DNA from 4 places in the Bradyrhizobium sp. 61 genome. Region 1 is predicted to be linked to each of the others. Evidence: predicted binding sites of a transcription regulator. Region 1 holds the regulator's gene; each other region holds the start of a gene.

Region 1 (7,305 bases):
GGTGCTGCGCTGCCTCGGCCTCTTGGGCGCCACCTCGTTCGCCGAGGTCGACAAGTCCTGCCTGCACCAGGCGACCGCAACGAATGCGCCGAGCGTGTTCAGCGCGTTCCCGCTGTTCGACCACGACCCCTATCGATATTGAGTGAAAGGATGCAATGAGCTCGCTCTCTCCCGGCAGCGCGGACGCGCTCCTCTTCGATCTCGGGCGCGTCGTGCTCGACATCGATTTCTCCAAGGCGATCGCCTGCTGGGCGGGACATGCCGGCTGCAAGCCGGAAGCCATCGTCGCGCGCTATGTGCGGGACAGCGAAGCCTACCGGCTGCACGAGGTCGGCAAGATCAGCGACGAGGCCTATTTTGACTCGCTGCGTGTCGCGCTCGGGATCGGCATTTCGGACGCGCAGTTCCTGGAGGGCTGGAACGCAATCTTCGCCGGCGAGATGCCCGACATCGCCGAGCTGCTGCCGCGCGCGGCGAAGCAGTTGCCGCTCTACGCCTTCTCCAACACCAACCGGCCGCATGTGGACCATTTCTCGAAGGAATATGCCGCCCTGCTCGGCCATTTCCGCGAGCTGTATCTGTCGTCCAGCATCGGCCTGCGCAAACCCGATGTGGAGGCCTTCGACCATGTCGTGGCCGCGATCGGCGTCCCGGCGAACCGTATCGTGTTCTTCGACGATCTTGCCGAGAACATCGAAGGAGCGCGGTCGCGCGGCCTGACCACGGTCCACGTGACCTCGCCCCGCGACGTCGGGAACGCCCTCAAGGCGCTCGGAATCTGATCTCTGGCCGGCAAGCCGACGGGCCGCGAATGGAACTATATTGCCCGGGGGCGAGGAACCAAAACCCTTTGTGCATTTTTATACGGAGTTCCCGGAACGATTGCCCCCTCTCAGGACTCATGAGTCCGTTAGGAATCTACATCGGGCTTATCGTCGTGTTGGGCAAAACCTACCTCACCAAGCAGGCCTCTCTGCTGATGAAATTCGCCAGGACCACATCGGATTCTGAGCTTTCCGCCAAGCTGATCAGCAAGGCCGCCGACCTGAAATCCCAGGCCGACCCGCTGCCTGACAAGGATCAGGGCCCCGCAGCGCCGGACGTCAGTCCGTACAAGCCGCCGGGGAGTTGACCGATGCTGGCCGTGGCTCTCGTCCTTCTCGTCCTCGCCATGGCCATCCTCGTACCGGTCTGTCTCGCCTTCTGGATCATGCCGCGGCGGACTTGATGCTCACCCTTCATCGCAGAGCGGATGACGCAGGATAAATCATCCTGCGCGGCCACTGTTTTGCCTCTGCGCCTGCACTCGGCTAGAACTCTCGCCGCCGATTTGCCCGAACGGGCCCAGCAGGAGTTTTCACCCGTGGCCCTGATGCCGGTTTCCGACGCGCTCTCCGCGGTGCTGGCGGGCGCAGAGCCGTTGCTTGAAGAGATGATCGCGCTCGACGCAGCCTTCCACCGCGTGCTCGCACGCGACGTCGCCGCGCGGCGCACGCAGCCGCCGCAGGCGATGTCGGCAATGGACGGCTATGCGGTGCGCGCGGTCGATGCGGCGAAGATCGACTCCCAGCTCACCCTGATCGGCGAGGTCGCGGCGGGCCGCCCGTTTGCGGGATCGGTCGGCGCCGGCGATGCCGTGCGTATCTTCACCGGCGGTGTCGTTCCCGATGGCGCTGATGCGGTCGTGATCCAGGAGGACACGATCGCGGACGGCAAGCGCATCACCATCAAGGAAGCCGCCGTAACGGGGCGGCACATCCGCCCCGCCGGCGTCGACTTCTCGGAAGGCGACGTGCTGCTGCGCAAAGGGGCCCGGCTCACCGAGCGCGACCTCGCGCTCGCCGCCGGCATGAATTACCCGCAATTGCCAGTCCGGCGACGCCCGAAGGTCGCGATCCTCGCGACCGGCGACGAGCTGGTGATGCCGGGTACGACGCCGGGCCACGGCCAGATCGTCTATTCCAACGGTTATGCCCTGCACGCGCTCGCCCGCAGCGAGGGCGCCGATACCATCGACCTCGGCGTTGCCGCCGACACGCTGGAGGCCACCACAGCCGGCATCGGCCGCGCGCGGGAGAGCGGCGCGGACATCCTGATCACGACCGGCGGCGCGTCGGTCGGGGACCACGATCTGGTCCAGCAGGCGCTGAGGGACGAAGGTATCTCGATGGCGTTCTGGAAGATCGCGATGCGGCCGGGCAAGCCGATGATGAACGGGCGGCTCGGCGCGATGCGCGTGATCGGCCTGCCCGGCAATCCCGTGTCATCCTACGTTTGCGGCTTCCTGTTCATGGTGCCGTTGATTCGCGCGCTTTCGGGCCGTTCGATGATTCATCACCGCCGCGAACGCGCGGTGCTCGGCCGCGATGTCGGCGCCAACGACCAGCGCGAGGATTACCTGCGCGCGCGCCTCGAGCTGCGCGACGACGGCACGCTTCTCGCCCTTCCGGTTAATCACCAGGATTCCTCGCTGCTTGCGAATCTCGCTGCGGCACAGGCACTTCTCGTGCGCGCGCCATTCGCGCCGAAGGCCGAAGCCGGCACGCCTTGCGAGGTCTTGCGGCTGCCCGTGTGATCGCTTCGTTCGCGTGCGTTCCGCGAACTTTGTCGCGTTCACGGTAAATTAAGCAGTTGCGGAACATGTATCGAACATATAGTGTCCGTTCATGATTTGTTTCGAGCATGTAGCGGCTTACTGCTGAATTCAGCGTCTCGGAATCGAACGACATCAACCGGGGGATTTTGGTCGAGATGTTAACGCGCAAACAATACGAGCTCCTGCGGTTCATCAGCGAACGGCTGAAGGAAAGCGGCGTGCCGCCCTCCTTCGATGAGATGAAGGACGCGCTCGACCTGCGCTCGAAATCGGGCATCCATCGCCTGATCACCGCGCTTGAGGAGCGCGGTTTCATCCGGCGCCTGCCCAACCGGGCCCGCGCCATCGAGGTGATCAAGCTGCCCGAGCTTCAGGCCGCTGCCGGCAGCCGCCGCGGCTTCACGCCGAGCGTCATCGAAGGCAATCTCGGCAAGGTCCGCACGACTTCGAGCCCGCCGGCGGACGAGGGCGAGCGCCCCGTCGCGGTCCCCGTGATGGGCCGCATCGCGGCCGGTACGCCGATCGAGGCCTTGCAGACCCGCAGCCACACCATCAGCGTACCGCCTGACATGCTCGGCTCGGGCGAACATTACGCGCTCGAAGTGCGCGGCGATTCCATGGTCGAGGCCGGCATTCTCGACGGCGACATGGCGCTGATCCAGCGCAACGAGAGCGCCGATACCGGCGATATCGTGGTGGCGCTGATCGACGACGAGGAGGCGACGCTCAAGCGCTTCCGCCGTCGCGGCGCCTCGATCGCGCTTGAGCCCGCCAATGCGGCCTATGAGGTCCGCATCCTGCCGCCCAACCGGGTGAAGATCCAGGGCAAGCTGATCGGGCTGTACCGGAAGTATTGATACCGGACGTGCCGGTATCGGTTATTTGGCGCCCCGCGCGCCTTCGATCGGCATCGCCGATCCGAGATTGGAGCGGACGATTGTCCGCTTCCGCTGGATAGTCTTTCTGGTTTCGCGCAGATTATCCGGCCCCTCCTCCAGCGGTAAATCCTCGGCACGCCGCACGAAGCAGCCCTGCTTCGTGGCCTTCAGGTTCGAGGAGAAGTCATGCGCCGGATCGTTCTGAGCACACTTGCTGTGGCGCTGATCGCAGCATCAGCGTCGCAAGCCTTGGACGTACAAGCCTTGGCCACGCAAGCCTTGGTCGCGCAATCGCGGCCCCATGTCCGCAAGGACACCGCCCTGAGCGAGCAAGTCCGCAAGGCCCGCGACACCGTCGACCGACGGTCGCGGCCGGGCTGGCAACATTCCGGCTGGTCGGCGCCTGCGGGGCGCTGACACGCGCCTGCGGAATGCAAAGGGGCGGGCTTTGTTCCTGGTGGATTCGGGAAAGTTAATGTGATTGCGGCCTGCGGCGGCGAGCCGTAGATTTGCCTACAACCCGGCAGAACGTTTGGTATTTCCACTCTGATAGAGGCCTGCGCCTCGATTAAGAGACGTGGGTCGCTATCCCTGCATGAGGAGCACCCGATGTGTGACTACAGCCTGCATGCCGTCGCGTCGCGTCCCGCCGAAGTCGGCGAGACGATCGTCACGACAACCTTCCGCGGCACCTCGACGCGCGGCTTTGCCTCCGCGGCCGATCCGACCGTCGCGGTCTGCCTGCTCCCGGGAACGGAGCTCGCCTTCGCCGACAACGTCCGCTACGACAATCGCTGGATCTGGACGCGCACCGTCAATTCGCGCGTCGGCAAGTTCGGCAAGATCGATCCGCACATTCCCGATCGCCATCATGATGCGATCGAATTCCCCGACGGCAAATCCGTGCTGGTGACGCAGCTGGTCGAAGGCCAGCGTGCGACCGTGCTGCAGCTACCGGTGACCCAGCCGCTCGGCGAGCGCGAGCACAAGCCGCAGACCATCACCGACAGCCGGCCAACCATCACCCGCCTGCCGATCGGCTGATGCAGCCATTCCCGGCCGGCAGGTCGGGCCAGGATTGAAATCGCCATCGCCGGCCGAGGCCGGCGAGATGGTGTCGTTCGTGTCCCGCGAAACTCCATCGGGCGGACCAAGCCGTGGCGTCTCCACCGCACGAAGTTTGCGCTGTCCTGCCTGAATTTTGAACGTCCGTTCCGCAGCCAAATGGCCGATGCTTGGTGCGGCTTGAGACGGCGGGCACGTTCGATGAAGACCTTCATTCGCGTCGTTGAACTCTGGGTGCCTGACCGCACGCGCATGCGGCTGGAATTCGGCGGCGGCCTCTACGGCGAAGGGTTGTCCGCGTTTAGGGACGTGAGCGAGGGTCTGCATTTCGGATATGACGAGGGGCTTCCCGGCAAGGCCTGGACCAGCGGCCACCCCGTGATCCTCACCAGATTCACCGATTCCTATTTCAGGCGGACCGATCAGGCCATCGCCGCCGGGCTGATCTGCGGCGTTGCGGTGCCGGTGTTTTCAGGCGAATTCCTGCAAGCCGTCATGGTGCTGTTCTGCGGCGACGACGAGGCCCATGTCGGCGCGATCGAACTCTGGCACAACGATGCCGAAACCTCCCACGAGATGGGGCTCGTCGACGGCTATTACGGCACCGCCGACATGTTCGAATTCAACTCCCGCCACACCAGATTTCCGCGTGGCTTCGGCCTGCCCGGCCGCATCTGGAAAGCCGGCCTGCCGCTGATCATCAAGGACCTGCACGATGCCAGGAGTTTTCTGCGCTGGGAGGACGCCGCCAAGGTCGGAATCAATCTCGGCGTCGGCGTTCCCTACCGGACCGGCACCGATCAGACCTGGGTGCTGACATTCCTCTCCGCGCAGGCGACCCCGATCGCGCGACGCTTCGAGATCTGGGTCCCGGACGAGGCCCGTTCGGCGCTGGTCTTCCGCGCCGGCGATTGCAGCGGGCAGACCGACCTCGCCGCGCTTTATGCGACGAAATCCATCGCCAAAGGCGAAGGCAGCATCGGCGGGGCCTGGGCCACCGGCATGCCCGCGCTCAACGACGATCTCGCGCGTGACGTCTCGGTCGCGGCCTTGCAGGCCTGCGCCTCTGGACTGAGCCAGATGGTCGTCCTGCCGGTGATCGGCAACGCCAGGCTCGACGCCGTGCTGGCCTGGTATCTGTAACCCGTCCGCTCAATCCTCGGCCTGCAGGTCGGCTTCCGATGGCGTCGCGTCGCGGTTGCGGGGAGCCGCCGCCTGCGGCGCAAGGCTCGCGCCGAAATCCGCCTCGCCGGCGGCCGCCGGCGACCACGGACGGTCTGTCCCCCTCGTCTTCGCCGCCTGAACCGCAAAACCGTCGCCGCTTCGCGTCAGCGCCAGCGCGCCTTGCTTTGCGAGACGCTGACGGTCGACAACCATCGCCGCGCAATCCGGCGGCGCCGGCCGCGCCGTCACCACCAGCGCGGCACGGCTGCAATCGTCAGCCAGTGAATCGATGCGCAAGGCCAGCGCGACCAGGCGCCCGTCGGCGAGCGGCGTCACGCAGCCGACCTCGTCGCACGACACGCCGGCGGCCAGTGAGGCACTGCCGGCGTCGCGCGGATCGGCGTCGGCGGCGAGCCATTCCTTCAGAAGAAAACTGTCCTTGCTCGACCTGATGAGTTGCAGGTGCCCATCCCTGCCCCGCACCGCGACACTCTGGCCGTCACCGGCGATCAGGATATCGGGCTGCCGCGCGCACAGTCCCCAGAGGATCGCGGCCAACAGCACCACCGCGCCGGCCCAGCGCAACGGCGTGCGCAACAAGCCCATCACGATGATCCCCAAGCTTGCAGCGATCAGCGGTGCGATGCCGAAAGCCGAGATGCGGCCGACCGCGCCCGGCAAAACGGCCACCCAGCGGGAGACCGCAACCATCCAGTCGATGCCGATCCCCATCAGCCACCAGAACGGACCATCAAGTCCGAACGGCGCTGCAATCAGACCCAACAGGCCCGCGGGCATCACCAGGGCCGAAACCACCGGCATCGCCCCGAGGTTGGCGAGCACGCCGAACGGGGTGACGCGGTGAAAATGGAAGGCGGCATAGGGCGTGGTCGCGAGCCCCGCGATCAGCGAGGCCAGGAATAGCATCGCGATCTCGCGCCCGCCCCACATTGCAATCCGCGCGGTCGCGGAATGATCGGGCGACGCAAACAGGTTCGGCATGCCGATCTGCACCAGCGCCACCAGTCCGAGCGTTGCCGCGAACGACATCTGGAAGCTTGGATGCACCAGCGCTTCCGGCGCGACCGCAAGCACGATCAGCGCAGCCACCGCCAGCGTGCGGAAGGTGATGGCACGGCGATCGACCATGACCGCGATCAACACCACTGCGGTCATGAAGAACGAGCGTTGCGTCGCGACCTCCGCACCCGACAGCAGCAGATAGAACGCGGCTGCGACCAGCGCGGCGGCCGCCGACCATTTCTTGATGGCAAAGCCGGCCGCCATTCCAGGGATCAACGCCAGCAGCGCGCGCACCGAGAAGAAGACCACGCCGGCGACGACCGCCATGTGATAGCCGGAAATCGAGAGCACATGTCCGAGCCCCGAGATGAACATGGCGTCGTTGACGGGCGTGGTAATCGCATCGCGCCGGCCCGTGAGCAGCGCGGTCGCAATCGCTCGGTTGTCGCCCTCGAGCGTGGCGCGGATGCGCGCGTCGATCGCATCGCGCAGACCCTGCATGAAGGCGGCATAACGCAGCCGCAAGCCACCGGCGTCCGGCGGCACCGATGCCGCAATCGTGCCCATCACAAAGCCGGA
Region 2 (7,305 bases), on a different contig from region 1:
GCGCCCGGCAGCGGCCGCCGAGATGGTGCTGGTGCGCATCGCCTATGTCGCCGACCTGCCGACGCCGGACGAAGCGATCAAGATGCTGGAGCAGAACGGCGGCGGCTCGCCGGTCGTGGGCGGCGGAAGCGCCGCGCGCAGCGGCGCGCCGGGTGCGCCGGTGGCCTCCGCGGCGCCGGTTGCTTCGGCTGCACCCATGCGCGCGCCGACCTCGTCACCGTCCGGGTTCGGCGGCGGCGCAGCCCGGCCGCAGATGGCGGCGCCTGCGCCGGATCCGCAAGGGGCCGCGCCCCAGCTGCGCATCACGAGCTTCACCCAGCTCGTCGCGGTCGCCGGGCAGAAGCGCGATCTCATGACCAAGGCTGCGCTCGAAGGCGACATGCGTCTCGTTCGTTTCGAGGAGGGCCGGCTGGAAGTCGCGCTCGAGCCCAACGCCTCCAAGACCATGATCTCCGAGCTCGCGCGAAAATTCGAGCTCTGGACCGGCCGGCGCTGGACCGTGATCGTCTCCAACGAGCAGGGCCAGCCGACGCTGCGTTCGCTGAACCAGGCGGCGAAGCAGGAACATGCGCGCTCCGCCGAAGCCGATCCGCGCGTGCAGGAGGTGCTGTCGCGTTTTCCCGGTGCGAAGGTCGTCGAGGTCCGCAGGCTTGCCCCCGAGGCGCCGGAAACCAATATGAATGCGGACTATGGCAGTGACGATCCGCCCGATGGTTCCGACGGCGACGATCTCTAGAGCATGATCCGGACCCGAAGGGCCGCGTAGCGCAAAGTGTGAAGCGGCTTTCCGATTAGATCAGGCTCAAACCAAAAGTTAAGGCGCGATGACGAGTCATCGCGCCAACCAAGGACAGCAACGATGGTCGATATTTTCGGCATGATGAAGCAGGCGCAGCAGCTGCAATCCAAGATGCAGGAGATGCAGGATCAGCTCTCCAACGTCGAGGTCGAGGGCATTTCCGGCGGCGGTCTCGTCGCCGTGCGCATGACCGCGAAGATGGACGTGAAGGGCATCAAGATCGATCCCTCGCTGATGAAGCCGGAAGAGCGCGAGGTGCTCGAGGACCTGCTCGTCACCGCCCTCGGCGAAGCCCGCCGCAAGGCCGAGACGGCCGTGCAGGAGAAGATGCAGGCGCTCACGGGCGGGCTCAGCCTGCCGCCGGGTATGTTCGGCCAATAAGATGGGTTCGGTTGCAGGTCCCGAAATCGAGCGGTTGGTCCAGCTCCTCGCACGGCTGCCGGGCTTGGGCCCGCGCTCCGCGCGGCGTGCGGCGCTGCATCTGATCAAGAAGCGCGAAGCGCTGATGATGCCGCTGACTTCGGCCTTGCAGGTCGCGCTCGACATGGTCCAGGTCTGCAAGACCTGCGGCAACATCGACACGCAAAATCCCTGCACGGTCTGCACCGATCCGAAACGCGATCCCGCCATCATCGTCGTCGTCGCCGATGTCGCCGACCTATGGGCGCTGGAGCGGGCCAATGCGACCCAAGGGCGCTATCACGTGCTGGGCGCGACATTGTCGCCGCTCGACGGCGTCGGCCCGCAGGATCTCACCATCGACGCGCTGGTGGCGCGTGCGCATGCTGCCGAGGTGCACGAAATCATCTTGGCGCTGAACGCGACGGTCGACGGCCAGACCACGGCGCATTACATCACCGACCTGCTTCAGGACGCCAACGTAAAAGTAACCCGGCTGGCCCATGGTGTGCCGGTCGGTGGCGAGCTTGATTATCTCGACGAAGGTACGCTCTCGGCCGCGATGCGGCAGCGGACCTTGTTCTAGCCATCCAGACTTACGGAACGGACGACATGACGAAACTTTTCGCCACACGATCGGCTTTGGTCGCGACGATGATGCTGCTGGCGACCCCGGCCATCTCCGCGCAGCAGGACGACGGGGCGCCGCCGCCGCCGAAGCCCGGCAAGCCAATCAGTGCCGGCGAGGTGCTCTCGGGCGAATTGAACGCAATGAAGGTTCGCGACATCAAGAACGCCGGCAAGCGGATTGCGATGTACCAGATCACCTCGGAGCCGCGTCGACTGCCGGCGCCGAACGGGCTGTGCAATCTCGAGACCGGCCCTGAGACGTTCCAACTCGTCACCTCCAGCGACGCGCAGGCCACGCAGCTGAAATCGTTCGTCGGCAAGGCGATCTCGGTCAAGGTCGACGAAGTCGCCTGCGCCAGCGATCCCGGCCAGATGAGCGAAGCCGTGATCACGAAGTGGAGCTTGATCAAGAAGCAGTAGGGACTGAGTGCGAATCGCGACGCCCTCTCCACGGTTCCAGTGTCATCGCCCGCGAAGGCGGGCGATCCAGTATTCCAGAGACAGTAGTGATACCTCGATAGGCCGCGGCGTACTGGATGCCCCGCCGTCGCGGGGCATGACAGTGGTGGCTAAACCCTCACCGGCCCCAGCGTTTCAAAATGCCCGCGCTTCTGCAGCCAGGCCAGCAGCACAAGGCTCGGGATCGCCACCAGCACGCAGATCACGAAGAACAGCGGCCAGCCGGTCGTCTCCGCGACATAGCCCGCACTCGCTGACAGATATGTGCGCCCGACTGCGGCGAGCGCGGTGAGCAGCGCGTATTGCGTCGCCGTGTGCAGCGGATTCTGGCACAGCGCGGAGAGATAGGCGACGAAGATCACGGTGCCGATGGCGCTGGTAAAGTTCTCGCAGGTGATGGCAAAGGCCAGCGCCCATTGGCTGGTGCCGACGAAGGCCAGCCAGGAGAAGGAGAGATTGGCGAGCGCCTGCACCACGCCGCCGATCCACAGGCTGGTCGCAAGCGAATAGCGCCGCGCGAGGAAGCCGCCGGCAAAGCCGCCGATCAGCGTTGCCGCGAGGCCGACGCCCTTCACGATCGCCGCATAATCGTTGCGGGAAAAGCCGAGGTCGATCACGAACGGCGCGGTCATCGTGCCGGAGAAGGCATCGGTGAACTTGAACAGCACGACGAAGGCGAGCGCGGCAAGCGCGTCCTTGCGCGACAGGAATTCCGAGAAGGCCCCGATCGCCGCGTGCAGCACGCGCGCGAACGCCGTTTCGGTTTGTGTCGCGGCTTCTGCCCGCACCGATTGCTCGGGCTCGGTCGCGGCCAGCGCGGTGATCGTGCCGATCAGCACCATCGCCGCCATCACCACATAACCCCACATCCAGGCCGACGCGCGAGGAATGCCGGTGCCCTCGAAGCCGGACACGATGAACAGTGCGCCCGCGGTCGAGACCAGCATGCCGATGCGATAGGCCGCGACATAGGAAGCCATTCCGGCGGCCTGCTCGCTCTCCGGCAGGCTCTCGACACGGAAGGCGTCGACCACGATGTCCTGCGTCGAGGACGTCGTCGCGACCAGCAGCGCACCGAGCGCGACGTAGAACGGCGAGCGCGCGGGATCGGTCAGCGCCAGCAGCAGGATCGCGATGATCAGCAATAGTTGCGAGAACAGCAGCCAGCCGCGCCGTCGTCCGAACGCGCGGGTGAACAGCGGCACATGCAGCGCATCCACCAGCGGCGCCCACAGGAATTTCAGCGTGTAGGGCGTGCCTACCAGCGCAAACAGCCCGATGGTCTTGAGATCGACCCCGGCCTCGCGCATCCACACCAGGAGCGTCGAGCCCGACAGTGCCAGCGGCAGCCCGGACGAGAAACCGAGGAACAGCACGATCAGCACCCGCGGTTGCAGGTACACGGCCAGGCCGTCGCGCCAGGAGGTGGGGGCCGTGTCGGGGCTGGCAGGGGAGGTCGCGTCGGGTGCGGTCATGGGGAGGTGTTAGCAGATTCTGGGGGCGCTGCCTCGTCTCCCTCTCCCCGTTCTTACGGGGAGAGGGCGGGGTGAGGGGCCTCTCTCCGCGCGCGAGATCGACGCGAGACCTGTACCCCCTCACCCGGATCGCAAGGGCGATCCGACCTCTCCCCGCAAGCGGGGAGAGGTGAACAACTCACTCCCCCGCCTGGAGCTTCCTCGGGAACAGCTCCGCGGCGCCGGTTGCCACCAGATGCGGTCCCTCCGGCGCGTCGGTCTTGCTGAAATCGAGCTCCTCGATTCTCCCCGCGCGTTTCTCGATCTTGTCGGCGGAGATCAGCACCTGCCGCACGTCCTCGTTCGCGTCGGCAAAATGCTTCTGCAATTTCAGCACGCGGTCGCGCAGGCGGCCCAAATCGTCGCCGAGCTTGATCACCTCGGTGCGGATCTGGTCGGCGGCGTCGCGCATGCGCGCGTCCTTCATGATCTGCTGCATCACCTGGATCGCGAGCATCAGCAGCGAAGGCGACACCAGCACGACGCGGGCGCGATAGGCCTTCTGGATCACGTCGTCGAAACCGTCATGGATCTCGGCGTAGACCGATTCCGACGGCACGAACATCAGCGCCATCTCCTGGGTCTCGCCGGCGACGAGATATTTGTCGGCGATATCGCTGACATGCTTCATCACGTCGCCGCGCAGCCGCTGCGTGGCGATGCGCTTCTCCTCGTCGGTGCGGGCGTCGTGCAGCGCGGTCATCGCCTCCAGCGGAAATTTTGCGTCGATGCAGAGCGGGCGCTGGTCGGGCAGGAACACCACGCAGTCCGGCCGCTTTCCCGTCGAGAGCGTGAACTGGAACTCGTAGGCGCCCTTCGGCAAGCCGTCCTGGACGATCGCCTCCATCCGCGCCTGGCCGAAGGCACCGCGCGACTGCTTGTTGGCGAGCACGTCGCGCAAGGTCGTCACCTGCGTGGTGAGGTCGGTGAGGTTCTTGTGCGCGTTGTCGATGATGCCGAGCCGCTCGTGCAGGGCGCGCAGGCTCTCCATGGTGTTGCGGGTCGAGTGTTCCATGGATTGGCCGACCCGATGGGTCACCGAATCCAGCCGCTCGTTGACCGCGCGCGCCATGTCGGCCTGGCGGCCGGCCAGCGCCTGGGTCATGGCGTCGGCTCGGCCGGCAGCTTCGCTCTGGGCGTGCAGCACCTGGCTGAGGCGCTCCTCGAGCTCGTCCGCGCGGATGGCATTGGCCATGGCGAGTTCCGCACCGCGCCGTCCCGAGCGCGCGATCACCACCGCGATCACCACCAGCAGGATGACGACGAGGGCGCCGAAGCCGATCAGCGCATCGATCGTGCGGACCGGCCAGTCGCCAGCCAGGAAAATGATCTCGTTCATGGCGGCCCTTGTAGCCGATTCGACACCCTCCGCGAACGAATAGCGAACACTTATGGTTAATAGCCCCCTAATTTTTATGGTTAACGAAACCTGAAGTTTTATGGTTAGCGGAGGGTTAACGGAGTTCCTCGCCGCATTGACCGCATCCGGCATGCGGCTTAAATCGCGGCCATGGCCCTCAGAGAAATCATCATCCTGCCCGACAAGCAGCTGCGCCTGGTCTCCAAGCCGATCGAGAAGGTCACGACGGAGATCCGCAAGCTTGCCGACGACATGTTCGAGACCATGTACGACGCGCCCGGCATCGGGCTCGCGGCGATCCAGATCGCGCAGCCCTTGCGGCTGATCACCATGGACCTCGCCAAGCCTGACCCGGACGGCGAGACAAAGCCGGAGCCGCGTGTCTTCATCAACCCTGAAATCATCGCCTCCTCCGAGGATCTGTCGGTCTACGAGGAAGGCTGCCTCTCGATCCCCGAATATTACGAGGAGGTCGAAAGGCCTGCGAAGGTGCGCGTGCGCTTCACCGACCTCGACGGCAAGGTGCACGAGGAGGACGCCGAAGGCCTCTACGCCACCTGCATCCAGCACGAGATCGACCATCTCAACGGCGTGCTGTTCGTCGACTATCTGTCAAAGCTCAAGCGCGACCGCGTGATCAAGAAGTTCGAGAAAGCCGCCAAGCGCGCGGAGTAAGTCATTTGTAAGCGCTGGTGCTGCCGCGAACTCCCATGCGCTCCCTCCCCCCTTGCGGGGGAGGGCGGGGGAGAGGGGTAGCCCAGGCGGAAGTCTAACCGGGGCGAAGAACTGGTCCGTGCTCATACCGAGAGAGCGCGTCGTGTGGCACCCCTCTCCCTAGCCCTCCCCCGCAAGGGGGGAGGGAACATACCGAGTCCTTGTCATGCCCCTCCGCCTCATCTTCATGGGCACGCCCGATTTCTCCGTGCCGACGCTGCTCGAGCTGGTCTCGCACGGCCACGAGATCGCGGCGGTCTATACGCGCGCGCCCAAGCCCGGCGGACGGCGCGGCCTGCAATTGCAGCCGACCCCGGTCGAGGAGGCCGCGCGAAAGCTCGGCGTTCCCGTGCTGACGCCGAAGTCGCTGAAGACGCCCGAAGCGCTCGACGAGTTTCGCGCCTTCGACGCCGATGCCGCCGTCGTCGTCGCCTACGGCATGATCCTGCCGCAGGCGATCCTCGATGCGCCGAGGCTCGGCTGTTACAATCTGCACGCTTCGCTGCTGCCGCGCTGGCGCGGCGCCGCGCCGATCAACCGCGCGATCATGGAAGGCGATGCCGAGAGCGGCGTCATGGTGATGAAGATGGATGTCGGTCTCGACACCGGTGACGTCGCCATGGCCGAGCGCATCGCGATTCCCGACAACATGACCGCGGTCGATCTGCATGACCGCCTCTCCCGGCTCGGTGCCGATCTGATGGTGCGCGCGATGGCCGCGCTCGCCCGCGGCGGGCTCCAGCTCAAAAAGCAGAGCGAGGATGGCGTCACCTACGCCGCCAAGATCGACAAGGCCGAAGCCCGGATCGACTGGACCAGGCCTGCGCGCGCCGTGCTGCGCCACATCCACGGCCTGTCGCCGTTTCCCGGCGCCTGGGCCGAGCTCGAGAATGCGCGCGTAAAAATCCTGCGCTGCGAGCTGGCGAAGGGCTCCGGTGCACCCGGCGAGGTGCTCGACGACCAGCTCACGATTGCCTGCGGCGAGGGCGCGATCCGCATCCTCGAGCTCCAGCGCGAGGGCAAGGCGCGGATGCAGGCCACGGACTTTTTGCGCGGCGTGCCGGTGAAGCCGCCGATGCGGCTGGCCTGATGCCCCGCTACAAGCTCACCATCGAATATGACGGCGCGCCGTTCTTCGGCTGGCAGGTGCAGGACACGCTGCCTTCCGTGCAGGGCGCGTTAGAGGCGGCGGTGAAGGCGATGACCGGCGCGGATCTGCGGGTGCATGGCGCGGGCCGCACCGACGCCGGCGTACATGCGCGCGGCCAGGTCGCGCATGTCGACATCGAGAAGCAGTTTCCGCCGGGCCGTTTTCGCGACGGATTGAATGCGCATTTGCGCCCGCATCCGGTGGCGGTGCTGGAGGCCGAGATCGTTCCTGACACCTTCGAGGCGCGCTTCTCGGCCGTTAAGCGGCACTACCGCTACCG
Region 3 (7,305 bases), on a different contig from region 1:
GCGCAAGCTCACCGCGGTGTCGGAAACCGCCAACGCGCTGACCGACATCATCGACACCCAGCGCTCGCTGCGTCTGGAAATCGCAGTCGTGGTGCTGATCGTGATCGAGGTCGTGATCGGGTGCATCCAGATCCTGTCGGGCACGCATTAGATCGGCCTGAGATCGGCCTGCACGCCACTGTGCGGGCGGGGAACCGTCGTTCATGTAGATGAACGTTGATCCAAATCAAAGGCACGAAGCTCCAGCGCACGAGACTTCGATCGGACCCGCGGTCAACGCGATGTGCAGCTGTCCGCGGCTTCCTCCCTCGAAGAAGGAGTACGCTGATGTTGCGTCAAGCTCTCATCGCTTCGGCAGCCGCAGCTATGCTGCTTGTCGCCTTCACTCCCGATGACGCATCTGCCCGCGGCGGTCGCGGCGGCGCCATGCGCGCAGGAGGTTTCCACGGCGGTGCCGTGCGGGCAGGAGGCTACCGCGGGGGCGCGGTCGCGGCGCGTGGATATCGGGGCGGTGCTGTCGCCGTGCGCGGCGGGCGTTACGGCTATCGGGGCGCTTATGCAGGGTATCGCGGATATCGTTACGGCGTCGGTGCGGCGGCAGTGGGGGCCGCGGCGATCGGCGCAGCTGCGACGGGGGCCTACTACCGCAGCGGCTGCGGCTATGACGCTTACGGAAACTATGTTTGCCCGGGCGGGTACTCTCCGTACTGAGCGGAGCGACGTAGTTGGCCCATGGTGCTCGAAGCGCTGGCGAAATCGTTTGCTTTGCGCACCATGGTCCTTTCGACAGTGGCGCCGCAGCGCTGCGACAAGTCATGGCCGACAAGTCATGGCCCGACAAGTCATGGCCCGCTGAAATTCTCCCACGGGGGAGAAGGGACAGATGCAGCGGTCGACCGGGCTTTCATTTCGCTCGCAGCACAGCCGCGCAATGCCGAGCGATCGTCAGCTCCTCATTCGTCGGAATGACGAACACAGTGACGGTGCTGCCACTGCTGCTGATCCGCTCGCGTGCCGCGTCATTCGCACCCGCGTCAATATGCACGCCGAGCCACCCAAGCCGCTCACCAATCGCGGCGCGGATTTCCTTCGCATGCTCGCCGATGCCGCCGGTGAAGACCAGACAGTCCAGTCCGCCCAGTGTGGTCGCCATCACCGCGACCTGCTGCGCCGCACGGAAGACGAACAGGTCGACCGCTTCCCGCGCCGCAGCCTCGCCGCTTGCCAGAAGCGTGCGCATGTCGGCAGAGATGCCGGAGACGCCGAGCAGGCCTGACTGGTGATAGAGCAGGTGCTGGACATCCTCGACCGGCATCCTCTCGTGCTGTTGCAGATAGAGCAGCACGCCGGGATCGATCGTGCCGCTCCGGGTGCCCATCACGAGGCCATCGAGCGGCGTCAGCCCCATCGTGGTGTCGACGCTGCGGCCATCGCGCAAGGCGCACAGGCTGGCGCCATTGCCGAGATGCGCGATGACGGTGCGCTTGGCAACGAACTGCGGCGCGATTTTCGCGAGGCGCCCCGCGACATATTCGAACGAGAGGCCGTGAAAGCCGTAGCGCCGGATACCGCGCTCTTCATAGCGCCGCGGGATGGCGAAGCGGCTCGCGGGTGGCGCCATGCTGTGATGAAAGGCGGTGTCGAAACATGCGATCTGTGCCAGGTCGGGCTTTATTGCCCTGATGGTGCGGACTGGTTCAAGGCACCGCGGCTGGTGCAGCGGCGCCAGTGGCGTCAGTGCGTCCAGCTTCGCATAGACCTCATCCGTCAGCGTAACCGGGCCCGAATAATCCGGCCCGCCGTGAACGATGCGGTGACCGACGGCGCGCAGGCGGTGGTCGGCAAAACGCTCCTCGATGAAGCCGAGCACGTCGGCGAACAGATGGCCGCTGTCCGCGTCTGACGCTTCTCGCCGCGTCTCGAACAAATCTTCGCCCGCCGGGCTCTTCACCACGAGCCGCGGCTTCGCCTCTTGCTCATCGAGCAGGCCCTTGCAGAGCAGGGCAGGCTCGGTCGCCGCGATGTCGAACAGGCCGAACTTGATGCTCGACGAGCCCGAGTTGAGGACGAGGACCGACGCCGTCATAACGTCAACCCGCTTTGCCCGGCCAGACCCAGTCGCGAATTTCAGGCATGTCCTCGCCGTGTTCGCGCACATAGTGCGAATGTTCGATCAGTCTGTCGCGGAACTGCTGTTGCACCTGCGCGGCCTTGGTCGCCAGACCCGGCACGCGCGCGATCGCCTCGATCGCGAGGTGATAGCGGTCGAGCCCGTTGAGCACGACCATGTCGAACGGCGTCGTCGTGGTGCCTTCCTCGGCAAAGCCGCGCACATGCATTCCGGCATGGTTGGTGCGGTTATAGGTGAGACGGTGGATGAGATAGGGATAGCCGTGATAGGCGAAGATCACCGGCTTGTCTGGTGTGAACAGGCTGTCGAAGTCACGGTCGGCTAGGCCGTGCGGGTGCTGGTCTTTCGGCTGCAGCGTCATGAGGTCGACGACGTTGACGACGCGGATCTTCAGGTCGGGCAGCGCCTTGCGCAGCAGATCGACGGCGGCGAGCGTCTCCAGTGTCGGCACGTCGCCGGCGCAGGCCATCACGACGTCGGGCTCGCCATCCGCATCTTCCGTGCCGGCCCAGGTCCAGATGCCGATGCCGGCATCACAATGCGTGGCGGCCTCCTGCATCGACAGCCATTGCGGCGCCGGCTGCTTGCCGGCGACGATCACATTGATGCGGTCATAGGTGCGCAGGCAGTGATCGGCGATCCACAACAGCGTGTTGGCGTCGGGCGGGAAGTAGATGCGGACGATGTCGGCCTTCTTGTTGGCGACGAGATCGACGAAGCCGGGATCCTGATGGCTGAAGCCGTTATGGTCCTGCCGCCAGACATGCGAGGTCAGGAGATAGTTGAGCGAGGCGATCGGTCGCCGCCAGGGCAGATGCCGCGTCACCTTCAGCCATTTGGCATGCTGGTTGAACATGGAATCGACGATGTGGATGAAGGCCTCGTAGCAGGAGAACAAGCCGTGCCGTCCGGTGAGCAGATAGCCCTCGAGCCAGCCCTGGCAGAGATGCTCGCTCAAAACCTCCATCACCCGGCCGTCCTGTGCGAGATGCACGTCGTAAGGCTCCGTCGGTTCCATCCAGACCCGTTCGGTCGCCTCGAACACGGCGTCGAGCCGGTTTGACGCGGTCTCGTCCGGGCCCATGATGCGGAAGTTGCGCGTCTCGGCGTTGAGGCGGATGACGTCGCGCAAAAATTTGCCGAGTTCACGCGTCGCTTCGCCCGTCACCCCGCCCGGCTGCGGCACGTCCAACGCAAAACTGCGGAAGTCCGGTAGCTTCAGCTCCTTCTTCAGCAGGCCGCCATTGGCGTGCGGATTGGCGCCCATGCGCCTGTTACCTTCGGGCGCCAGCGCCTGAAGCTCGGGAACAAGCGCGCCGCTGCCGTCGAACAGCTTTTCGGGCTCGTAGCTGCGCATCCAGTCTTCGAGGATTTTCAGATGCGCCGGGTTCTCGCGACAGCTCGCAACGGGAACCTGATGCGCGCGCCAAAAGCCCTCGACCTTCTTGCCGTCGACCTCCTTCGGGCCGGTCCAGCCCTTCGGGCTGCGCAGCACGATCATCGGCCAGCGCGGCCGCTCGACGCTGTTACGGCCGTCGCGGGCATGCTGCTGGATCGAGCGGATGCTCGCGAGCGCGACGTCGAGCGCGTCCGCCATGGCCTGGTGCATCAATTTGGGATCGTCGCCCTCGACGACCAGCGGCTCGTGGCCGAACCCGCGGAACAGGTCGCGGATCTCCGCGTCGCGCATCCGTCCGAGCACGGTCGGGTTGGCGATCTTGTAGCCGTTGAGGTGCAGGATCGGCAGCACAGCGCCGTCATGGGCGGGATTGAGGAACTTGTTCGAGTGCCAGGACGCCGCGAGCGGGCCGGTTTCGGCCTCGCCATCAACGACGACGCAGGCGACGATCAGGTCGGGATTGTCGAATGCGGCGCCATAGGCGTGCACCAGCGCGTAGCCGAGCTCGCCGCCTTCGTGGATCGAGCCCGGCGTTTCCGGCGCCGCGTGGCTCGGAATGCCGCCGGGGAAGGAGAACTGCCTGAACAGCTTACGCAATCCGTCCGTATCGCGCGCGATGTCGGGATAGATCTCGCTGTAGCTGCCTTCGAGATAGGTGTTGGCCACCATGCCCGGGCCGCCATGGCCGGGACCGCAGATATAGAGCACGCTGACATCGAGCGCGCGGATGACGCGGTTGAGATGGGCGTAAATGAAGTTCAAACCGGGCGTCGTGCCCCAATGGCCGAGCAAGCGCGGCTTGATGTGCTCCGGCCGCAACGGCTCGCGCAGCAGCGGATTGTCGAGCAGATAGATTTGCCCGACGGAGAGGTAGTTCGCGGCGCGCCAATAGCGATCGAGCAGATCGAGGTCGCTGCTCCCTGAGGCCGATTGTCGTTGTTTTGTCATGTTCCTGCTGACTTTCACCCAGCGATCGTCACCAACTTTGTTCCGGTGCGATTGATCCCTGTCCGGCATCGAACAGGATCGCCGCGACGGGTGTGTTGCGTGAGGTCAAGGGACCGCGCCCGAAATTTGGGCGGCTACTGTGCATGGGGTTGTTTTTCAGTTTTTTGTTTGTGTTCTTGATTTGTTCCTTTGGCGTGCTATCTTGGCTTCATGAGTCCAGCATCCTCTCATGCTCTCAAGCACCCGCCGGTCACGGCGCCCTCCGAGCCGGCGGGTGCGGACTCTGATTTTCCCGAACTGGCGGTCGCCATCGACAAACAGCGCAGGCGAGGGCGGGGCGCCCAGTCCAATGCCAGCGGCCGCTTCGAGGCCGAGGCCCGCGTCGCCTTCGACGATGGCTGGCAGAGCCTGGAAGAGCTGCCGCCGTTCAAGACCACCGTCGGTGTCGATACCTCGCGCAAGGTGATCACCCGCAACGAATCCCCCGATATCGGCTTCGACCGCTCGATCAATCCCTATCGCGGCTGCGAGCACGGCTGTGTCTATTGCTTCGCGCGGCCGACGCATGCCTATCTCGGCCTGTCGCCGGGGCTCGACTTCGAGTCAAAGCTGTTTGCCAAGCCAGATGCGCCGGCGCTGCTCGAGAAGGAGCTGGCCGCGACCGGCTACGAGCCGCGGATGATCGCGATCGGGACCAACACCGATCCGTATCAGCCGATCGAGCGCGAGCGCAAAATCATGCGCGGCATTCTCGAAGTGCTGGAGCGCGCCGGCCATCCCGTCGGCATCGTCACCAAGTCGGCGCTGGTGGTGCGCGACATCGACATTCTCGCGCGGATGGCCAAGCGCAACCTCGCCAAGGTCGCGATCTCGGTCACCTCGCTCGATCCAAAGCTCGCGCGCACCATGGAGCCGCGCGCGGCGACGCCGCCGAAGCGGCTGGAGGCGCTGAAGCAGCTCTCGGAGGCCGGTATTCCGACCACCGTGATGGTCGCGCCCGTGATCCCCGCGCTGAACGATTCCGAGATCGAGCGCATCCTCGATGCCGCCGCCCATGCCGGCGTCAAGGAAGCCTCCTATGTGCTGCTGCGGCTGCCGCTGGAGGTTCGCGATCTCTTCCGCGAATGGCTGATGGCCAATTATCCAGACCGCTACCGCCACGTCTTCACCCTGATCCGCGACATGCGCGGCGGCCGCGACTACGACGCGAAATGGGGCGAGCGGATGAAGGGCACCGGACCGATGGCCTGGACCATCGGCCGCCGCTTCGAGATCGCCTGCGACAGGCTTGGGCTGAACAAGCGGCGCTCCAAGCTGACGACGGATCACTTTGCGAGGCCGAAGCGGAACGGCGATCAGCTCAGCCTGTTCTGATCGGGAAACGGAAGAGGCGTAGCATGAGTAACGAACTCCCGGTCCCGGTGCCGCGGCTCACCGTCATCACACTGGGTGTGAACGACATTCGTGCCAGCATCGCCTTCTATGACGCGCTCGGCTTCGCGCGTCGGCTGAAGGCGACCGGCGAGGCGGTTGCGTTCTACGATACCGGTGGTCCGGTACTGGCCCTGTTTCACTGGGACGAACTCGCGGCCGACGCCAAGTTACCGGACGATCCGAGGCCCGCGACCTTCCGCGGCATGACGCTCGCCTGGAACTGCGCCACGCGCGGCGAGGTCGATGCGGTTCTGGCCTTCGCTGTCGGCAAGGGCGCGGCGCTGCTGAAAGCGGCGCATGAGACCGACTACGGCGGTTATTCCGGCTATTTCGCCGACCCCGACGGCCATCCCTGGGAAGTCGTGGTCGCGCCCGGCATCGAGGTCGGTGAGGACCGGCGGGTGCATCTGGCCGAGTAGGCGGCTGGTCTGAATAACGGGAATTGTCCGGGGTTCCCGGTTGCGCCGGCCGGGCCGCTTGCGCACGATCCCGGCCATGATTCGGGACAAGTCGACCAGGAAGCCAGTCAAAGAGACGCCAAAGAAGGCCGCGCCCGCCAAGGCGACCTTCCGCCGTGAGCGCGCGCTGATCAAGCGCGGCATCTGGCCGGTTGCCGGCTGCGACGAGGCCGGCCGCGGGCCGCTCGCCGGACCCGTGGTCGCGGCTGCCGTGATTCTCGATCCCGACCGCATTCCGCGCGGCATCGACGATTCCAAGCGCCTGACCGCGGAGGAGCGGGAAAGGCTGTTCGACAAGATCTGCGCCACCGCGCAGGTGTCGGTCGCCGTCGCCTCGCGCTCCCGGATCGACCGCGATAACATCCTGCGTGCCTCGCTGTGGGCGCTGAAGCGCGCCGTGGTGGCGTTGCCCGACGCGCCGCGTCATGTGTTCGTCGATGGCCGCGATCGGCTGGACACCGCCTGCGACTGCGAGGCCGTGATCGGCGGCGACGGCATCGTCCTGTCGATCGCCGCAGCCTCGATCATCGCCAAGGTGACGCGCGACCGGCTGATGTGCGCGCTGGCGCAGGACTGCCCCGGCTATGGCTTCGAGCAGCACAAGGGCTATGCTGTTCCCGAGCACCTCGACGCGCTCGACCGCCTCGGTCCCACCGTCCACCACCGCAGCTTCTTCGCCCCCGTCGCCGCCGCCCGCGCCAAGCACATGCCTTGGACGGTCGAGCCGGTGCGGGACTTGTTTGCGGTGACCGAGATGGAAGTGCAGGTGGAAGCAAGCGTTGAAATTGATGCGTCAGCGGGCCTGTAGGGCAGACGGTCGTTGCCACAACGCGCAGCGCCCTTTATCAAAACAGATCTGAGCGAATAGGGCCGGCTGGACGGGTTGGCTGCATCTTTCGGACGTTGCATGCGGTTTACCTCCCTGGTCATCGAGC
Region 4 (7,305 bases), on a different contig from region 1:
AACCTTCCCGGCGCGGATCCGGAAACGATGGCTTCTTCGGTGGCGCAACCGCTCGAATCGCAATTTGCGCTCATTCCCGGCGTCTCGGAGATGACGTCGCAGAGCCAGACCAGTTCGACCCAGATCGTTCTGCAGTTCGATCTCTCGCGCAACATCGATGGCGCCGGCTCCGACGTGCTCGCCGCCATCAATGCCGCGAGCGGGCAATTGCCCAAGAACATGCCGACCCCGCCGACCTACAGAAAGGTCAATCCGGCCGACTCACCCATTCTCACGCTTGGCGCCACCTCGACGACGCTGCCGATGACGCAGGTGTCCGACGAGACCTACACCAAGCTCGCGCAGGCGATCAGCCATATCAGCGGTGTCGGCCAGGTCAGCGTCGGTGGACAGCAGGCGCCGTCGATCCGTGTCCAGATCGATCCCGCCAAGCTGGTCGCCAAGGGCCTGTCGCTGGAGGACGTGCGCACCCCGCTCTCGGTGATCACCGTCAACAATCCCAAGGGAACCCTCAACGGGGACACGCGCACCTACACCGTCTATGCCAACGACCAGTTCACCAAGGCCGAGGCCTGGAACGACATCGTCATCGCCTATCGGAACGGCAGTCCCGTCCGTGTCGGCGACATCGGCCATGCCGTCAGTGCGCCGCTGGACAATACCCAATACGGCTGGGTTGACGGCAAGCCCGGCGTGTTCCTGGTCATCTTCAAGCAGCCCGGCGCCAACGTCATCGACACCGTCGACAGCGTCATGAAGCAGCTGCCGCATCTGCAGGCCGGCATTTCGCCGGCCATCAAGGTCTCGGTGCTGTCGGACCGCACGCAGACGATCCGCGCGGCGGTGAAGGACGTGCAGTTCACGCTGCTGCTGACGATCGGCCTCGTCGTGATGGTGATCTTCGTCTTCCTGCGCAGCGTCTGGGCCACCATTATTCCGTCGATCACGGTGCCGCTTGCGTTGCTGGGCGCCTGCGCGCTGATGTGGATAGCCGGCTACAGCCTCGATAATCTGTCACTGATGGCGCTCACCATCGCGGTCGGCTTCGTGGTCGACGATGCCATCGTGATGCTGGAGAACATCACCCGCTACATCGAGGAGGGCGAGACGCCGATGGCCGCCGCGCTCAAGGGTGCCAGCGAAATCGGCTTCACGATCATCTCGATCTCCGTTTCGCTGATCGCGGTCCTGATCCCGTTATTGCTGATGAGCGGCATTATCGGCCGCCTGTTCCGCGAATTTTCGGTGACGCTCGCGATGACGATCGCCGTGTCGGCCCTGGTGTCCCTGACGTTGACGCCGATGATGGCGTCGCGCTTCCTCAAATCGCACGACGAGGAGCATCACGGCAGGCTCTATATGCTCAGCGAGCGGATGTTCCAGGCCCTCGTGAACGGCTACGAGCGAGGCCTCGACCTCGTGCTGCGTTTCCGCTTCATCACCTTGATGGTGTTCTTCGCGACGATCGCGCTGACGGTCTATCTGTTCGTGATCATCCCGAAGGGGTTCTTTCCGCAACAGGATACCGGGCTGATCACCGGAATCGTCGAAACGTCGCAGGACGTGTCGATCGCCGATATGGCGAAGCACATGCAGGAGATCGGCGCGATCGTGCTCAAGGACCCCGCGATCGACCACATGGCGATGCGGATGGGCGGAAGCGGCAACACGCTCAATGACGGCACGATGTACATTACGTTGAAGCCGCGGGATGAACGTACCGACTCGGCCGACCAGGTCATCCGTCGTCTGCAGGTCCAGACGGCGAAGGTCCAGGGCGCGCGGCTCTATCTCCAGTCGGCGCAGGACGTACGTGTCGGCGGCCGGGCGTCCCGTACGCAATTTCAGTTCACGCTGCAGTCGACCGACATGGACCAGCTCAACACATGGGCCCCGAAGCTGCTCGCGAAGATGAAGGAGATGCCCGAGCTTCGCGACGTCGCGTCCGACCAGCAGACGTCGGGCACCACGCTGACGCTGTCGATCGACCGCAATCAGGCCGCGCGTTTCGGGATCACGCCCGACGTGATCGACGCGACCCTGTATGACGCATTCGGGCAGCGGGAGATCGCGACATATTTCACCCAATTGTCCACCTACTATGTCGTCCTCGAGGTGCTGCCCTCGCTGCAGAAGAATCCGTCCACGTTGGAGCAGATCTACCTCCGCTCACCGACGACTGGGGGAGAGGTGCCATTGTCGGCGTTCACCAAGTGGACCACGGCTCCAGTGCGGCCGTTGGCCATCAATCACCAGGGCCAGTTTCCCGCGGTGACGATCTCCTTCAATCTCGCGCCCAACGTCGCGCTCGGCCAGGCGACGCAGGCGATCGACGCGATGGAAAAGCAGATGAACGTGCCGGCCGCGATCACCTCGACTTTCGCAGGCACGGCGAAGGCGTTCCAGGAGTCTCTCTCCTCCGTGCCTTTGCTGATCGTGGCGGCGCTGATCGTGGTCTATCTCATTCTCGGCGTGCTCTACGAGAGCTACATTCACCCCTTGACGATTCTGTCGACCCTGCCGTCGGCCGGTGTCGGCGCTCTGGCGACGCTCCTCATCTTCCATTTCGACTTCAGTTTGATCGGGTTGATCGGCCTCGTCCTGCTGATCGGCATCGTCAAGAAGAACGGCATCATGCTGGTCGACTTCGCGATCGCGGCGGAGCGGGATCAGGGCCTGTCGCCGGTTGAGGCCATTCGAAGGGCATGCCTGCTGCGCTTCCGTCCGATTCTGATGACCACGATGGCGGCGGTGCTCGGCGGCGTGCCGCTGATGCTCGGCCACGGCACCGGTTCGGAGCTGCGTCAACCGCTCGGCTACGCCATGGTCGGCGGTCTCTTGGTCAGCCAGGTCCTGACGCTCTTCACCACGCCGGTTGTCTATCTTTATCTGGACCGTGTCTCGCAATGGTTCAGTCCGAAACGTCACGCAGGAAGCGATCCTCAGGAAGAGGACGTTGTCGACGACGGCGATCTGGACGTCTTCAAAAAGCTGGACCGGAAGAAATCAGGGGTCTTTGCGGCGGAGTGACTGTCTGACATCCGCGCCGACGACGGCGAGCGCGGTCGGTCAATCAGCAAAACTCTTGATGGTGGCTCTGCCGGCACTCACATGTCGGCTCTCAGGGGAGCTGACAGAAACTGAGGAGTGCTCGATAGACGCGAATGACCCAAAGCGGCCATAATCGGGTGTTCGATTTTGCAGCGGCCAACGATGAGCTGCTGCACATCATGTTGCCAAACGAGTGGGCTCAATGAAGTTCGAAACCAAAGTCCTCGTGTTCGTTCTAACGGTGTTGCCGTCGGACATCTGGGCTCAATCATTGGATCGCATGACACCGGAGACGCCGCCACTTCTCTGGCGCGACGGCTACGTTAACTGGCGGGGCAAGCTCGTAAAACCGCGCTGGCAGATGATGAGCGCCGACGATGGCACCAAATTCGCGATTGATCTAAGCAAGAAGTCCGCCCATTACGCCGCCGCCTACATCGTCGACGGAGAAGCGTTCAACAAGAGCAACCTGTTCGAGCTTCAGTTTGACTGCGCCGCCAAGGTCTTCGAGGTAATAACCAGCATGGATCTGAAGCGCGCTCAAATCGTCGAAACAAAGGCGCGTCAATTGGTCTGTGATGATGCTCAAGAAATCCGCTGATGGTCTTCCCGCCAAACATCAATGAAACCCGAGACTTCGACTTTCGGTATTGGCCCATCAGCGAAGTGGCGACATCTTTCATCAAGGTCCGCTTGGTGGGGTAGCGCGGACTGACTTTGCTCACTCTGAGTTCTTCGCATTTTGACCCGTTGCGGACCTCCGAGGGGTGGACCAAGATACGGACTTCACGGGCTTGAACAGGGCGCTCAATGGCCGTCGCAATCAATATACGAGCCGATAACGCTTCCGCGGAAAAAATCGAACGGTTGTGGGACCAAGTTGCTGTCTTTGAGGACGAGCCGTCGATGCGCAACTTAGCGTACCGACCACATCTGACATTCGCGATCTATGATTCGCCTGAGATTGAGGACAAGACAGTGTGGAAGGCAATGCAGTCCGCGAGTGCAGGCGGAGCACAATTGCCGATCACGTTCAGACGGATTAGGTGGTTCGAGGGCCCGCCACTTGTACTGTGGGCTGAGCCCGAAGCGAGCGAGACCCTCGGAAGGTGGCACGCTTCAATCAGCGCAGCCATCGACCCGGCCCGCTGTCGGCCACATTATAGGCCCGGCGCTTGGACGCCCCACTGCACACTTGGCACGCGCATCACGGATGGAAAGAGCAAAGAGGCTATCGCCTTTGCGCAGTCGTTCGACGGAAGCATCGAAGTGATTTTCGACGTAGTCGATTGCGTCGTTTTTTCACCCGTGCGGATTGTCGCGCAACGCGAGTTGCCCAAGAGCGTTCCGTAACTCCACCACCGCAGCTTATGGCCCATCGCTTCCGTTCACGCGGTACAGCTACATGTCGGTTTGTTGGAACAGACCAGAAGTTTGCAGCCGAGCGTCAAAGCGGCGCTTTTGACCCAAGGCAGACGTGCCGTGCGAGGTCTGACAACAGAAAGTCCTATCGCCGACTTTCATGACCCAGCTCAGTGTGCCGCTCGCGCCTTCATCAAAACGAACAAATGGGAGGCTAAAGCGACCACCGAGAAAATGACTATTCCTAGTTCAACGCCGTGCACGCTCTGCGGCGCATAGGTCGAAACCAGCCAAATAAAAAGCCGAACAGCTCCCATGAAGACAACCACTCCCCACATCGCGAACCATTTTGGGGCGCTCCATGTTGGCTCGCCGTTGCGTCCCCACTGCATTGCGATGCGGTCCCGCTCGATACGAGGCGCGAAATAGAGGTTTAGGGGTTACAACTAACGCAACAGCCAGACCAAAAACGTAATCCGCGGGTGACATATTTTGCGCCTTCCCGGGCAAGCACACTTGGCCCCTCGTGAGACGAACTGCCGCAATCTATGCTTGTTTGAGCCGAGCCGGTCGCGTCTATTTCCCGTATGGTTGCCAGCAGGTTGAGCGTTGCCAGAGGTCTCCCCCTGTTTCACGCCACCGCCTGGGCAATGAAGTTGCGGACGATCTTCGAGGTCTCGCCACGCCGGAACGCCAGGGCCAAGCGCACGATTGGAGCGTCCCCTTTGACCTCACGATAGGCGACGCCGGTTACATGAAGCTGGCGCATTGACGCCGGCACGAGCGAAAAGCCAAGCTCAGCTGCCACCAGGCTGACGACAGAGCTGATCTGCGGCGCGGACTGCCCGAGGGTCGGCTCGAAGCCCGCCCGCCGACAGGCCGCGATGACTGTGTCAACCCAGGCCGATCCGCGCGGCGTCAGAATGAGCGGATCCCCTTTGAGCCTGATAAGATCGATTTCAGTCGACTTCGCCACCGGATGGCTTGCGGAATGCGATCGTCGAGCCGAACCGTGCTTCAGGTCTCAGCGTGTCAGCTGACGGAGGTAAACCCGACACACCCCGCGCTTACCCCTGACCGCTGCTTTTGACCCAAAGCCGACCTCTGCTGAGATCCGCTATTGCGCCGCTATCAGGGGCACAGCGGACCTCATACGCGCCCTGACTGCCGGGCGTTCTGCGAGTACAAGCCTCGGTGCGCCTCGTGAAACCGGCTCAAGAACCTTCAGCCGTTTCGCTGCGCGGCTGGCGGATGGTTTCCTCGGGCGTGCCGATCCTCGGCCATGATGCCGGCATTCATGAAGCCGACGCAGGTCGAGACATCGGAAGAAGGCCATCTCGTGCGTGACCAGCATGATGATGCCTTCGGCGCTTCTCGCCCCGGTCACCCCTTGGCAGCAACGTACCCATAAAAATTCATAAGAAAGTCCCGAACGGCGAGGGGCTTGACGGCACCGGTTTTTTCCTGCGGATGCGGTATCACGTAGTCTCCATCGCCATATGAGAAGACCTTCGCCTTCACGTACCCGTTCATCACTTGTATCTTCTCGCGCAGCACGACCCAGTGCATTGTAAACGCGGAGCCTTTATCGGACTGGTCGTCATAGTCGATCATATTGGCGCTTATGAAAAGACATACGCGATATCCGCTGTCGAGCAGCCGGTTGGCTTCGTTTACATCGTCGATGTCTTTGTTGTATCGCGAAATGTTGGTATTCTCCCGCACGTCCCGGTATCCTGCCTTGCGAAACCATTGCTCCATTTCGCTCGGCAGGGTGACACCCGCAAGATCGCTGATCTTGCCTGTGTCGTCGAAATCGAGGAACCAGTTCTCCGAATCGCGTATGGAGGCGCATGTCAGCCAATCGACGTGGTCCAGCGACCAGGGTGGCGTGAAGTTCCTCACATCCTTTCCCGGCTTGATCAGCAGGCGGCCAAGGTTCGCCTGCCCCTTCTGATAGAGATCGATCGCGAACCGCGCGTAAGACCCTGGCTTGTCGGACGCGTAGCCGAACATCAGGGCGGATGGCCCGCACAGACTTCCCTGATCTTGATTGATGAGGCTCGGCTTCGCAATGCGCCTGAGAATACCTATGCCGACGCGGTGTGGGTCGAGCTTCGGAAAGAACGTCGTCCTCGTGTTTTTCAGGAAATCGCAGACCATTTCCGCGGCTAGTTTTTTCTGGTCGGAATTGAGGTCGTACGGTCCGATCCCGCGCTTCTCCTTGTATTCTTCTCCGACGAAGAGCGTGATGAGCTTTTTCGAGGTGGGGGAGAGCGTTCTGGAGGTGTTCGCAATGGTGGTCAGGTCGTCCAGCTCGAATGCGGTGACCATGCCGTCTGCGACGGTAGCCCGGATGATGTCAACGATCTCTGCGTAGTCCAGCTTTGAATCGTCGATGAGGCCTTTGCGAAGTGCAGCATCGACGGAAGGAGTCGCGATTGCGTCCCATTGGCCCTTTGGCAGGGCGGGCTTGGCAGCCGCCTTCGTCGACAGTTCAACGAGCCGACTGAATGTCGGGCCGGCAGGCCGAACATAGCCGTCAGGCGTGCCGGGAAAGTTCTTCTTTTGGAAGTACAGAATCGAGTTGTAAAGGCCGTCGCTGGCGTAACCGGTCACGACCATCTGTGGTTTAAGCGTGTTCTCGGCGCCGCCGTCGGAAATGGCGATCTTGTTGAGCAGCGAAATGACCAGCTCCTGATCCTTTTTCCAGTTTTGGCAGCTGCGCCCTGTCGTCGCGAACCGTCCGACCTTGTCTTTCAACTGCAGCATATCGCGCCTCCCCGGAACGGGAATGCTGCCTCGAACGTCCTGACATGCAGCCGAGGCAGGCGCTGTGGCAAGTTTTCCCGCTGTAGGGTTGGTCGCCCCTGCCGTCCCTTGTGTTCATTC

Evidence for each region. Region 1 encodes LexA, which represses DNA repair genes until DNA is damaged. Its sites were predicted from a motif close to TGTTCNNNNTGTGTTCNG; they were not measured.
Region 2: the regulator LexA is predicted to act here: its motif matches at 5,172-5,189, upstream of rmuC (DNA recombination protein RmuC).
Region 3: the regulator LexA is predicted to act here: its motif matches at 4,650-4,667, upstream of IVB46_RS09285 (PA0069 family radical SAM protein).
Region 4: the regulator LexA is predicted to act here: its motif matches at 3,770-3,787, upstream of IVB46_RS02615 (2'-5' RNA ligase family protein).

Annotation. Positions count from the first base shown of each region.
Region 1 covers NZ_JADPIU010000035.1:40,258-47,562, reverse strand. Annotated here, with positions in the region: gene IVB46_RS10645 (alpha-hydroxy acid oxidase) at 1-142, shown strand, start outside; gene IVB46_RS10640 (HAD family phosphatase) at 156-782, shown strand; gene IVB46_RS10635 (hypothetical protein) at 938-1,132, shown strand; gene glp (gephyrin-like molybdotransferase Glp) at 1,364-2,575, shown strand; gene lexA (transcriptional repressor LexA) at 2,752-3,453, shown strand; gene IVB46_RS10620 (hypothetical protein) at 3,661-3,891, shown strand; gene IVB46_RS10615 (hypothetical protein) at 4,084-4,518, shown strand; gene IVB46_RS10610 (GAF domain-containing protein) at 4,741-5,682, shown strand; gene IVB46_RS10605 (ComEC/Rec2 family competence protein) at 5,692-7,305, opposite strand, start outside.
Region 2 covers NZ_JADPIU010000110.1:18,356-25,660, forward strand. Annotated here, with positions in the region: gene IVB46_RS41740 (DNA polymerase III subunit gamma/tau) at 1-736, shown strand, start outside; gene IVB46_RS41745 (YbaB/EbfC family nucleoid-associated protein) at 860-1,180, shown strand; gene recR (recombination mediator RecR) at 1,182-1,784, shown strand; gene IVB46_RS41755 (hypothetical protein) at 1,811-2,248, shown strand; gene IVB46_RS41760 (AmpG family muropeptide MFS transporter) at 2,398-3,762, opposite strand; gene rmuC (DNA recombination protein RmuC) at 3,941-5,140, opposite strand; gene def (peptide deformylase) at 5,312-5,836, shown strand; gene fmt (methionyl-tRNA formyltransferase) at 6,042-6,965, shown strand; gene truA (tRNA pseudouridine(38-40) synthase TruA) at 6,965-7,305, shown strand, end outside.
Region 3 covers NZ_JADPIU010000026.1:49,042-56,346, forward strand. Annotated here, with positions in the region: gene IVB46_RS09265 (RMD1 family protein) at 1-151, shown strand, start outside; gene IVB46_RS09270 (hypothetical protein) at 328-711, shown strand; gene IVB46_RS09275 (acetate/propionate family kinase) at 905-2,086, opposite strand; gene IVB46_RS09280 (phosphoketolase family protein) at 2,091-4,478, opposite strand; gene IVB46_RS09285 (PA0069 family radical SAM protein) at 4,689-5,852, shown strand; gene IVB46_RS09290 (VOC family protein) at 5,876-6,331, shown strand; gene IVB46_RS09295 (ribonuclease HII) at 6,408-7,178, shown strand; gene IVB46_RS09300 (glycosyltransferase family 39 protein) at 7,278-7,305, shown strand, end outside.
Region 4 covers NZ_JADPIU010000006.1:178,476-185,780, forward strand. Annotated here, with positions in the region: gene IVB46_RS02605 (efflux RND transporter permease subunit) at 1-3,030, shown strand, start outside; gene IVB46_RS02610 (hypothetical protein) at 3,254-3,652, shown strand; gene IVB46_RS02615 (2'-5' RNA ligase family protein) at 3,862-4,404, shown strand; gene IVB46_RS02620 (LysR substrate-binding domain-containing protein) at 5,045-5,434, opposite strand; gene IVB46_RS02625 (hypothetical protein) at 5,797-7,185, opposite strand.